DNA from 2 places in the Staphylococcus epidermidis genome. Region 1 is predicted to be linked to the other one. Evidence: predicted binding sites of a transcription regulator. Region 1 holds the regulator's gene; the other holds the start of a gene.
What was found. Region 1 encodes CtsR, which represses protease genes until heat stress. Its sites were predicted from a motif close to ATGGTCAATAAAGGTCAAACA; they were not measured.
Positions count from the first base shown of each region.

Region 2: a site for CtsR is predicted at 2,510-2,530, ahead of clpP (ATP-dependent Clp endopeptidase proteolytic subunit ClpP). Genes of this name have one in related genera too.

Region 1 is NZ_AP019721.1:2,240,368-2,244,956, forward strand. Features, by position in the region: gene FNL83_RS11005 (ATP-dependent Clp protease ATP-binding subunit) at 1-876, opposite strand, end outside; gene FNL83_RS11010 (protein arginine kinase) at 890-1,897, opposite strand; gene FNL83_RS11015 (UvrB/UvrC motif-containing protein) at 1,887-2,450, opposite strand; gene FNL83_RS11020 (CtsR family transcriptional regulator) at 2,471-2,932, opposite strand; gene FNL83_RS11025 (NupC/NupG family nucleoside CNT transporter) at 3,089-4,303, shown strand; gene FNL83_RS11030 (IS110-like element ISSep2 family transposase) at 4,579-4,589, opposite strand, start outside.
Region 2 is NZ_AP019721.1:1,977,279-1,981,867, reverse strand. Features, by position in the region: gene rapZ (RNase adapter RapZ) at 1-179, shown strand, start outside; gene FNL83_RS09715 (gluconeogenesis factor YvcK family protein) at 179-1,174, shown strand; gene whiA (DNA-binding protein WhiA) at 1,303-2,247, shown strand; tRNA gene FNL83_RS09705 (tRNA-Arg) at 2,315-2,386, opposite strand; gene clpP (ATP-dependent Clp endopeptidase proteolytic subunit ClpP) at 2,575-3,159, shown strand; gene FNL83_RS09695 (hypothetical protein) at 3,421-3,612, opposite strand; gene FNL83_RS09690 (TIGR01777 family oxidoreductase) at 3,643-4,542, opposite strand.

The sequences.
Region 1 (4,589 bases):
TCCTTCTGCGCCACCAGCGCCAACTAAAGTATGAAGTTCATCGATAAATAGAATAACATTACCAGCTTGATGAATTTCCTCCATAACTTTTTTCAATCTTTCTTCAAATTCACCACGATATTTAGTGCCAGCTACGACTGTACCCATATCTAATGACATTACACGTTTGTCTTTTAAAGTTTCTGGTACTTCATTTTTAACAATTGCTTGCGCAAGTCCTTCAGCAATTGCTGTTTTACCAACACCGGGTTCACCAATTAGCACAGGATTATTTTTAGTACGACGACTTAAAACTTCAATTACACGAGTAATTTCTTTATCTCGTCCTACGACTGGATCTAACGTTCCATCTTTAGCAATAACAGTTAAATCTCTAGCTAATCCATCTAAAGTAGGCGTGTTATTAGACTTATTAGCTTGCGCATTTTTATTACTCATTTCTGGACTTCCTAAAGCTTTTACAACTTGGGCACGTGCTTTAGTAATATTTAAATCTAGGTTTGCAAATACACGTGCTGCAACACCTTCATTTTCTCTAATTAAACCTAATAGTATATGCTCTGTTCCTACAAAGTTATGATGTAGCTTTCGAGCTTCATCCATAGACAGTTCAATTACTTTTTTTGCTCTCGGTGTATAATGTAGTGTGCCCATTTGCTCTTGACCGTGACCGATAAGTTTTTCAACTTCTTCGATGACTTTATCTTCAGTAATATTAAAACTTTCTAATACCTTTGCAGCTATACCTTCTGGCTCTTTCATTAAACCAAGCAAAAGATGTTCTGTTCCAATATTAGAATGGTTCAAACGAATTGCTTCCTCTTGTGCATGTGCCAACACACGTTGTGCACGCTCAGTCAATCTACCAAATAACATGTATAAATACCTCCTATTTTATATGTTCTCTTAATAAATCAGCTCTTTTTTCATTTACTGTTCTATTATCATCGTCATCTATTAAAAATGGTGACTGTATTGCTACCATTAATTCATTAAATTTAAAATTTTCAAGCAAAATATAATTCAAATCAATACCTAGTTTCACTTCGCTCAAACGATATGAGGCTTCTTCCATAGAAATAATTCTACTGTTTTGTAGTACACCTAATGATCGATAAACTCTATCCAGTGTCTCTACAGGATTGTGTTTATCAAGTCTTTCTCTTATTTGCTTTTCTTCATTTATAATTTGATTTACAACTTCAGTTAAGTTATCGATAATGTCTTCTTCTGTTTTCCCTAGTGTAAGTTGGTTTGAAACCTGATAAATGTGACCATATACTTGTGACCCTTCTCCGTATATACCTCGAATTGTAAATCCAAAACGATTAATTGTTTGTGCAATTCTGTTCATTCTTTTCATAATGGAGAGTCCAGGTAAATGTAGCATCACACTTGCACGCATTCCTGTACCAATATTAGTAGGACAGGTAGTTAAATATCCTAAATGCTCATCATAACTAATGTCTAACGCTTTATCTAATTCATCATCAATTTTAGAAGCGCGTTGATATAAATCCTTTAGCGATAAATCAGTTCCTAGAGCCTGTATTCGTATATGATCTTCTTCGTTTATCATAACACTTACCGATTCATCATCATTTAACATTACTGCTGAAGCAGGTTGTTTCACTAGTTCAGGACTCACAAGATGTTTCGCAACCAATTTCATTTTACTTTGTTGATCCATCGTATCTAATCGATTTAAAGTTAAGTTGGGAAGCGCATCTTGAACTTCATTTATCACTCGATATCCTTCTTGCTCTGAAGGGAACATAAGTGGGTGGACATGGTTTTCAAGATTTCTAGCTAATCGAATTCTGGAAGAAATAATAACAGGTGTCTCCTCAGACATCTTCATCCACTCACTAATATTAGTATGGATATTACTCATCATGAGACACCTCGCTTTCACTTTTTAAAGCTTTAATTTCATCACGAACAATCGCTGCCTCTTCAAACTCTTGATCATCTATCAATTTATTTAGATATTTTGATTTTTCTTCAATTTGCTTTTTTATTGCAAGTTTCTTATAAGATGATTGTGGTGTTTTTCCTACATGCTCAAATTGACCACCTTGAACACGTTGAACTATATCAATGATGTCTTCTTTAAACGTAGCATAACAATCAGCACACCCAAACTTACCAACATGTGCAATATCCTTAAGTGTCATCTGACACGTTGGACATTTTTTTTCTTCTTTAAATGCCATCTCATGAAAATTAATACCATGTTTTGCAGCGAGGTGTTGAAGTATCTGTTTCACTACAAATGCTTCTTCTATATCGTCTTGGTGTGTATGATACGTATTATCATCATTAGAATGTAACCAGGGATTTTCTCCTTGGGCACATACTGAACATACCCATTTTTCATGCGTACTATCTATACCTTTAACAGTAAGTTTAACTTCCGCTTCATTAAAATGGCAATTTTCACAAAGCAATTTTAAACACCTCACCTAACCTAGTAATAATTAATAACTGGTAGTAATCGTTTTAAGATATTAGCTCTTATAATATCGCGTGCAACAACATCCATTTTTAAAGTTTCTCTATCAATAATGGTCTGTATCATTTTAGCTTCTCTTTCATTGATCAAACCTTTATCTAACAAACCATCTATGACATAATACCCTTGTTGTTGAGAAATAGATGGACCTATTAATTGTAGTAAGTGATTAATATAACCTGTTGCATCTTTATTTTCAATTTTAGTGATTCGAATGTAACCACCGCCACCACGTTTACTTTCTATTTCATAACCATGTTCATTAGTAAAACGTGTCTTAATAACATAGTTAAGTTGAGAAGGAACACAATCGAAACGTTGAGCAATATGAGCGCGTTGTATTTCTACAACATCTTCATCTGCTTCTTCAAATAACCGCTTAATGTATTGTTCTATGATGTCGGACATATTGTGCATAGATATCACCTCTTTTTTGACCTTCTTTGACTATATTATATGACCATCTTTGACCTTTTTCAACCAATTTGATTTTAAAATTTCAAATTAATGATGTTAGCGTGTTCATTTTGTTGTATGATAGAAAATAGAAAAAATTTAAAGGAATGAAGAAATATGCATATTGTGATTGGGATATTAGGAATCATTTTCTTTTTAGCACTCGCAGTTTTATTTAGTTCAGACAGAAAAAATATTCGCTGGCGATATGTTGGATTGCTATTAGTAATTCAACTAATATTTGCATTTATATTACTTAAAACTAATTTGGGAATTTCAGTTATTGGGAGTATTTCAGATGGTTTTAATTATTTATTAGCTAAAGCAGCGGTCGGTGTCAATTTTGTATTTGGTGGCTTTAAATTTATTGATCCTAAACAACCACCATTCTTCTTTAGCGTTTTGTTACCTATTGTTTTTATTTCAGCATTGATAGGTATATTACAATATACACGAATACTTCCACTAATTATTAACTTATTGGGATTTTTAATTTCAAAAATTAATGGAATGGGCCGTTTAGAATCTTACAATGCGGTCGCGGCAGCAATTCTAGGACAATCTGAAGTCTTTATCTCATTAAAAAAACAATTACCTTACATACCTAAACAACGCTTATATACATTAACTGCTTCAGCGATGTCAACGGTATCAGCATCAATTATAGGCGCTTATTTTACACTTATTGAACCAAAATATGTTGTGACTGCAGTAGTGCTTAACTTATTTGGTGGTTTTATCATTGCATCTATCATTAATCCTTATAAAGTCAATGAGGAAGACGACAAATTATTAATTGCTGAGAACGAAACAAAAAAACAATCTTTCTTTGAAATGCTTGGGGAGTATATACTAGATGGATTTAAAGTAGCAGTTATTGTAGGCGCTATGCTGATAGGTTATATTGCAATTATTGCTTTATTAAATGGAATGGTGAGTGGAATCTTAAGCTTTATGTCTGGCGGTGCTATTCAATGGAACTTCCAAACGCTTATTGGATTTATTTTTGCACCTTTCGCTTTCTTAACTGGAATACCGTGGCAAGATGCAGTTCAATCTGGTTCAGTAATGGCTACAAAATTACTATCTAATGAATTTGTAGCAATGCAAGATTTAGGTAAAGCGACTGGATTATCGGAACATGCTAAAGGAATTACCTCTGTCTTCTTAGTATCATTCGCAAACTTTAGTTCAATTGGTATTATTTCAGGAGCTATTAAATCATTGAATGATGAAAAAGGTGACGTTGTTGCTCGTTTCGGAATAAAATTATTATTTGGTGCAACACTTGTTTCGTTTATATCAGCGGCTATTGCAGGATTCTTTATCTAACATACGTAGATTTAAGCAAGAGTAACGTTTTTGTTTCTCTTGCTTTTATTTTAATTCAAATCGTAAATGTTCACTCATCAAAAATACATTTTTCTAAATTTCGAGCTTCTTCAATGACACTCAATCTGCCAATGTATTGAAAAAGCCTGTGTTTGTCCCAGCCTCTTTCCTACGATTAGTCAAGTACTTATAATTAAAATAAGCATTACTTAACTAAACCGTTCATTTTAATTTTTTTGAATAAGGTGTTAAACTACATTTGATTGTACGTTTGGCTAATGTGGTG
Region 2 (4,589 bases), 260 kb from region 1:
TGATTCCTGGCTACAAAAAAGAAGGTAAATCGCAATTGGTTATTGCTATAGGTTGTACGGGTGGACAACATCGATCAGTCGCATTAGCTAAACGTTTAGCTGAATATCTTAACGAGATTTTTGAATATAATGTTTATGTGCATCATAGAGATGCGCATATTGAAAGTGGAGAGAGATAATGAAACAAATGAATGTAGTACTTATTGGTGGTGGCACTGGACTTTCTGTCCTTGCTAGAGGCCTTAGAGAATTTCCAATAGACATTACTGCCATTGTTACTGTAGCGGACAATGGTGGGAGCACGGGGAAAATTAGAGATGTCATGGATATTCCAGCGCCTGGTGATATTCGTAATGTCATTGCTGCTTTAAGTGACTCAGAATCGATATTAACTCAATTGTTCCAGTACCGTTTTGGTGAAAATCAAGTAGATGGGCATTCATTAGGTAATTTAGTTATTGCTGGAATGACTAACATTACTAATGATTTTGGACACGCTATTAAAGAGTTAAGCAAAGTTTTAAATATTAAAGGCCAAGTCATCCCTTCAACAAACGCAAGTGTGCAACTCAACGCGGTGATGGAAGACGGTGAAATTGTACATGGAGAAACTAATATACCTAAAACACATAAAAAAATAGATCGTGTGTTTTTAGAACCAAGTGATGTTGAACCAATGAATGAAGCGATAGAAGCTTTAGAACAAGCAGATTTAATTGTCTTAGGACCAGGTTCATTATATACAAGTGTTATATCAAATTTATGTGTCAAAGGTATTTCAGAAGCATTATTACGTACATCTGCTCCAAAACTTTATGTATCTAATGTTATGACACAACCAGGCGAGACTGATAATTATGATGTCAAAGAGCATATTGATGCACTTACTCGACAAGTTGGTGAACCATTTATTGATTTTGTCATATGTAGCTCAGAATCCTATAGTAAAGATGTTTTACAACGATATGAAGAAAAGAATTCGAAACCAGTAGCAGTACATAAAGAACAATTAAAAGATAGTGGAATTAGAGTTTTAACGGCATCTAATTTAGTTGAAATATCTAATGAACACTATGTCAGACATAACACAAAAGTATTATCAAAAATGATTTATGAACTTGCCTTAGAATTAACAAGTACAATTCGCTTTACTCCTAGTGATAAAAAGAAATAATTATAAGCGAATTCGTAGTTATGATATGATAGCTTAAGTGTGTGTTTAGAATTAGAAAATAACTTTACACCTCATTGGCGATACTATAAATAAGAATAGAAAAAAGGGTTAGGAAGGGTGAGTGTTCAATGAGCTTTGCATCAGATATGAAAAATGAACTAACACGCATAGAAGTTGACGAATCGAATGCTAAAGCAGAGCTCAGTGCATTAATTCGCATGAATGGCGCACTTAGTCTATCAAATCAACAGTTTGTAATTAATGTACAGACAGAAAATGCGACAACAGCTCGTCGAATTTACTCTCTTATCAAACGTATATTTAATGTTGAAGTTGAAATTTTAGTTAGAAAAAAGATGAAATTGAAAAAAAACAATATTTATATATGTCGAACAAAGATGTTAGCGAAAGAAATACTAAATGATTTAGGAATTTTAAAAAAGGGAGTTTTTACTCACGATATTGATCCGGATATGATTAAAGATGATGAAATGAAAAGAAGTTATTTAAGAGGGGCTTTCTTAGCAGGTGGTTCTGTAAATAATCCTGAAACATCTTCATATCATCTTGAAATTTTTTCACAATATGAAGATCATTCCGAAGGTCTTACTAAATTGATGAATAGTTATGAACTCAATGCGAAACATTTGGAACGTAAAAAAGGGAGTATTGCGTATCTTAAAGAAGCTGAAAAAATTTCCGACTTTCTTAGTTTGATAGGTGGCTATCAAGCATTGTTAAAGTTTGAAGATGTAAGAATTGTCCGTGATATGCGTAATTCGGTTAATCGTCTTGTTAATTGTGAAACAGCAAATCTTAATAAAACTGTTAGCGCAGCAATGAAACAGGTTGAAAGTATACAATTAATTGATGAAGAAATTGGGCTTGAAAATTTACCTGATCGTTTAAGAGAAGTAGCGAAGCTCAGAGTAGAACATCAAGAAATATCGTTAAAAGAATTGGGTGAGATGGTTTCTACAGGGCCTATATCTAAATCAGGTATGAATCACCGTTTAAGAAAGTTGAATGAATTAGCGGATAAAATAAGAAATGGTGAACAAATTGAATTATAAAAAATGAGATTTTAAGACTGAGATTACAAATAAGCTCAGACATTAAAATCTCCTCATCATTCAGCAACCCCCTCGAGAGGAATCGAACCTCTATTTTAAGAACCGGAATCTTATGTGTTATCCATTACACTACGAGGGGTAAATATTGAAATAATCACATTTCTGTACGTCGTTCAATAATGACGGTACAATGAAAACGATAATTCTAGTTTACAAATGAAAAGGTTAAGCGTCAAATTGAATTTTTGATTAATAAGCTTAATCTTTGACCATTTTTGACTTTTAAGGTAAAATAATTTTAACAGTTATTATAAGGAGGAAAAATAAATGAATTTAATTCCTACAGTTATTGAAACAACTAACCGCGGTGAACGTGCGTATGATATATATTCACGTTTGTTGAAAGACCGTATTATCATGCTAGGTTCTCAAATTGATGATAACGTAGCTAACTCTATTGTGTCACAATTATTATTCTTGCAAGCGCAAGATTCTGAAAAGGATATTTATTTATATATTAATTCACCAGGTGGCAGTGTAACTGCTGGATTTGCTATTTATGATACTATCCAACATATCAAACCAGACGTTCAAACAATCTGTATTGGTATGGCAGCGTCTATGGGTTCATTCTTGTTAGCAGCAGGTGCAAAAGGTAAACGATTTGCGCTACCTAATGCTGAAGTTATGATTCACCAACCATTAGGTGGTGCACAAGGACAAGCAACTGAAATTGAAATTGCAGCAAATCATATTTTAAAAACACGTGAAAAATTAAATCGTATTTTATCAGAACGTACAGGTCAATCAATTGAAAAAATTCAACAAGATACTGATCGCGACAACTTCTTAACAGCTGCAGAAGCTAAAGAATATGGATTAATTGATGAAGTAATGGAACCAGAAAAATAATAAAATAAACGTTGTATGATTATTGATTAATACACAAAACCCTAGTAGACGACAATGTATATTTTGTCATTTGTCTACTAGGGTTTTTATTTTAAATAATATATGAATATAGATTTAGAAAAAACGATGTAATTAAAAAAAGATAAATACCTTACAAAATGGATTATTACCGTTTTTCATTTATTAAAAGTGTTATTCAAACCGAGAGATTTTCATTTATCTATGTTTAATAAAATGATTGTTACTTTAAACTGATGAAATTTAACGTTTTGAGTGTTTTGATGATTGATACATGGTATTCAATGTTGTTGATAATAAAATGATTCCAACTAATATAAATAATATCGACATTAATATCATTGATAACGTACGTTCAAATGCAAATATACCATTAGCAATTAATAAAATACTTGCAATGATTAATAATATATATGTTAACTGAGTATCTTTCATTTTATATCCCTTCTTCTTACGATGTAATTCTTAAGCTTTAATTAAATCATCTAAAGCATTTCTTAAATTATTATACTTAAACTCAAAACCTAGTGCATGTAATTTATTTGGAAGTACTTTTTGTGTATCTAATATGACAGTAGACATCTGACCTAGCACTGCACGTAGTATCAATTTAGGTGCCCACGTTTCATGTGGTTTATGCATCGCACGTGCTAAAGTATAACCAAATAAATTTTGTCTTTCAGGAATAGGTGCAGTTAAATTAAATGGACCTTCAGCGTTATCATGATTGATAGTAAATAAAATACCTCTAATTAAGTCATCGATATGAATCCAAGAGTACCATTGTCTTCCAGAGCCGAGTTTTCCCCCAACATATAAACGATACGGAAGTTCCATCATTTCAAGAGCACCACCATCGTCTGATAGAATAAGACCGAATCGACCTAAAACGACACGTGTACCGAATTGCTTAAATTTATTCGCAAACCGTTCCCATTGATATACAATTTCTGATAAGAAATCAAATGGAAGTGTTCGATATAATTCCGTATAACTTGTAAATAAATCTGGAGGGTAGTAGCCCATTGCACTTGCGTTAAATAAAACTTCTGGTTTGTGTTCACGTGTTTCAAAAAGTTCAAATAGTGTTTGCGTTGATTGAATACGACTAAGCATCATCGCTTGTTTGTGGGAAGATGTCCAACGTTTATTCAACGTTGCACCAGCTAGATTAATAACAATATCTATATCTGGTACTTGATGTTGCCAACCCTCTTTTGACCAGTTGATATACGTGATTTTGGGATGATTAGAAGTTTTATCCTGTCTGGTTAAAATTGTAATATGTGCATCGGTTTGTTTAATTTCGTTGACCAAGTGGGAACCGACCATGCCAGTTCCACCAGTAATTAAATAGCGTTTCATAGTTTCACCTCATCTGAAAATAAAAAGCTGTCATCTTATTGATACTT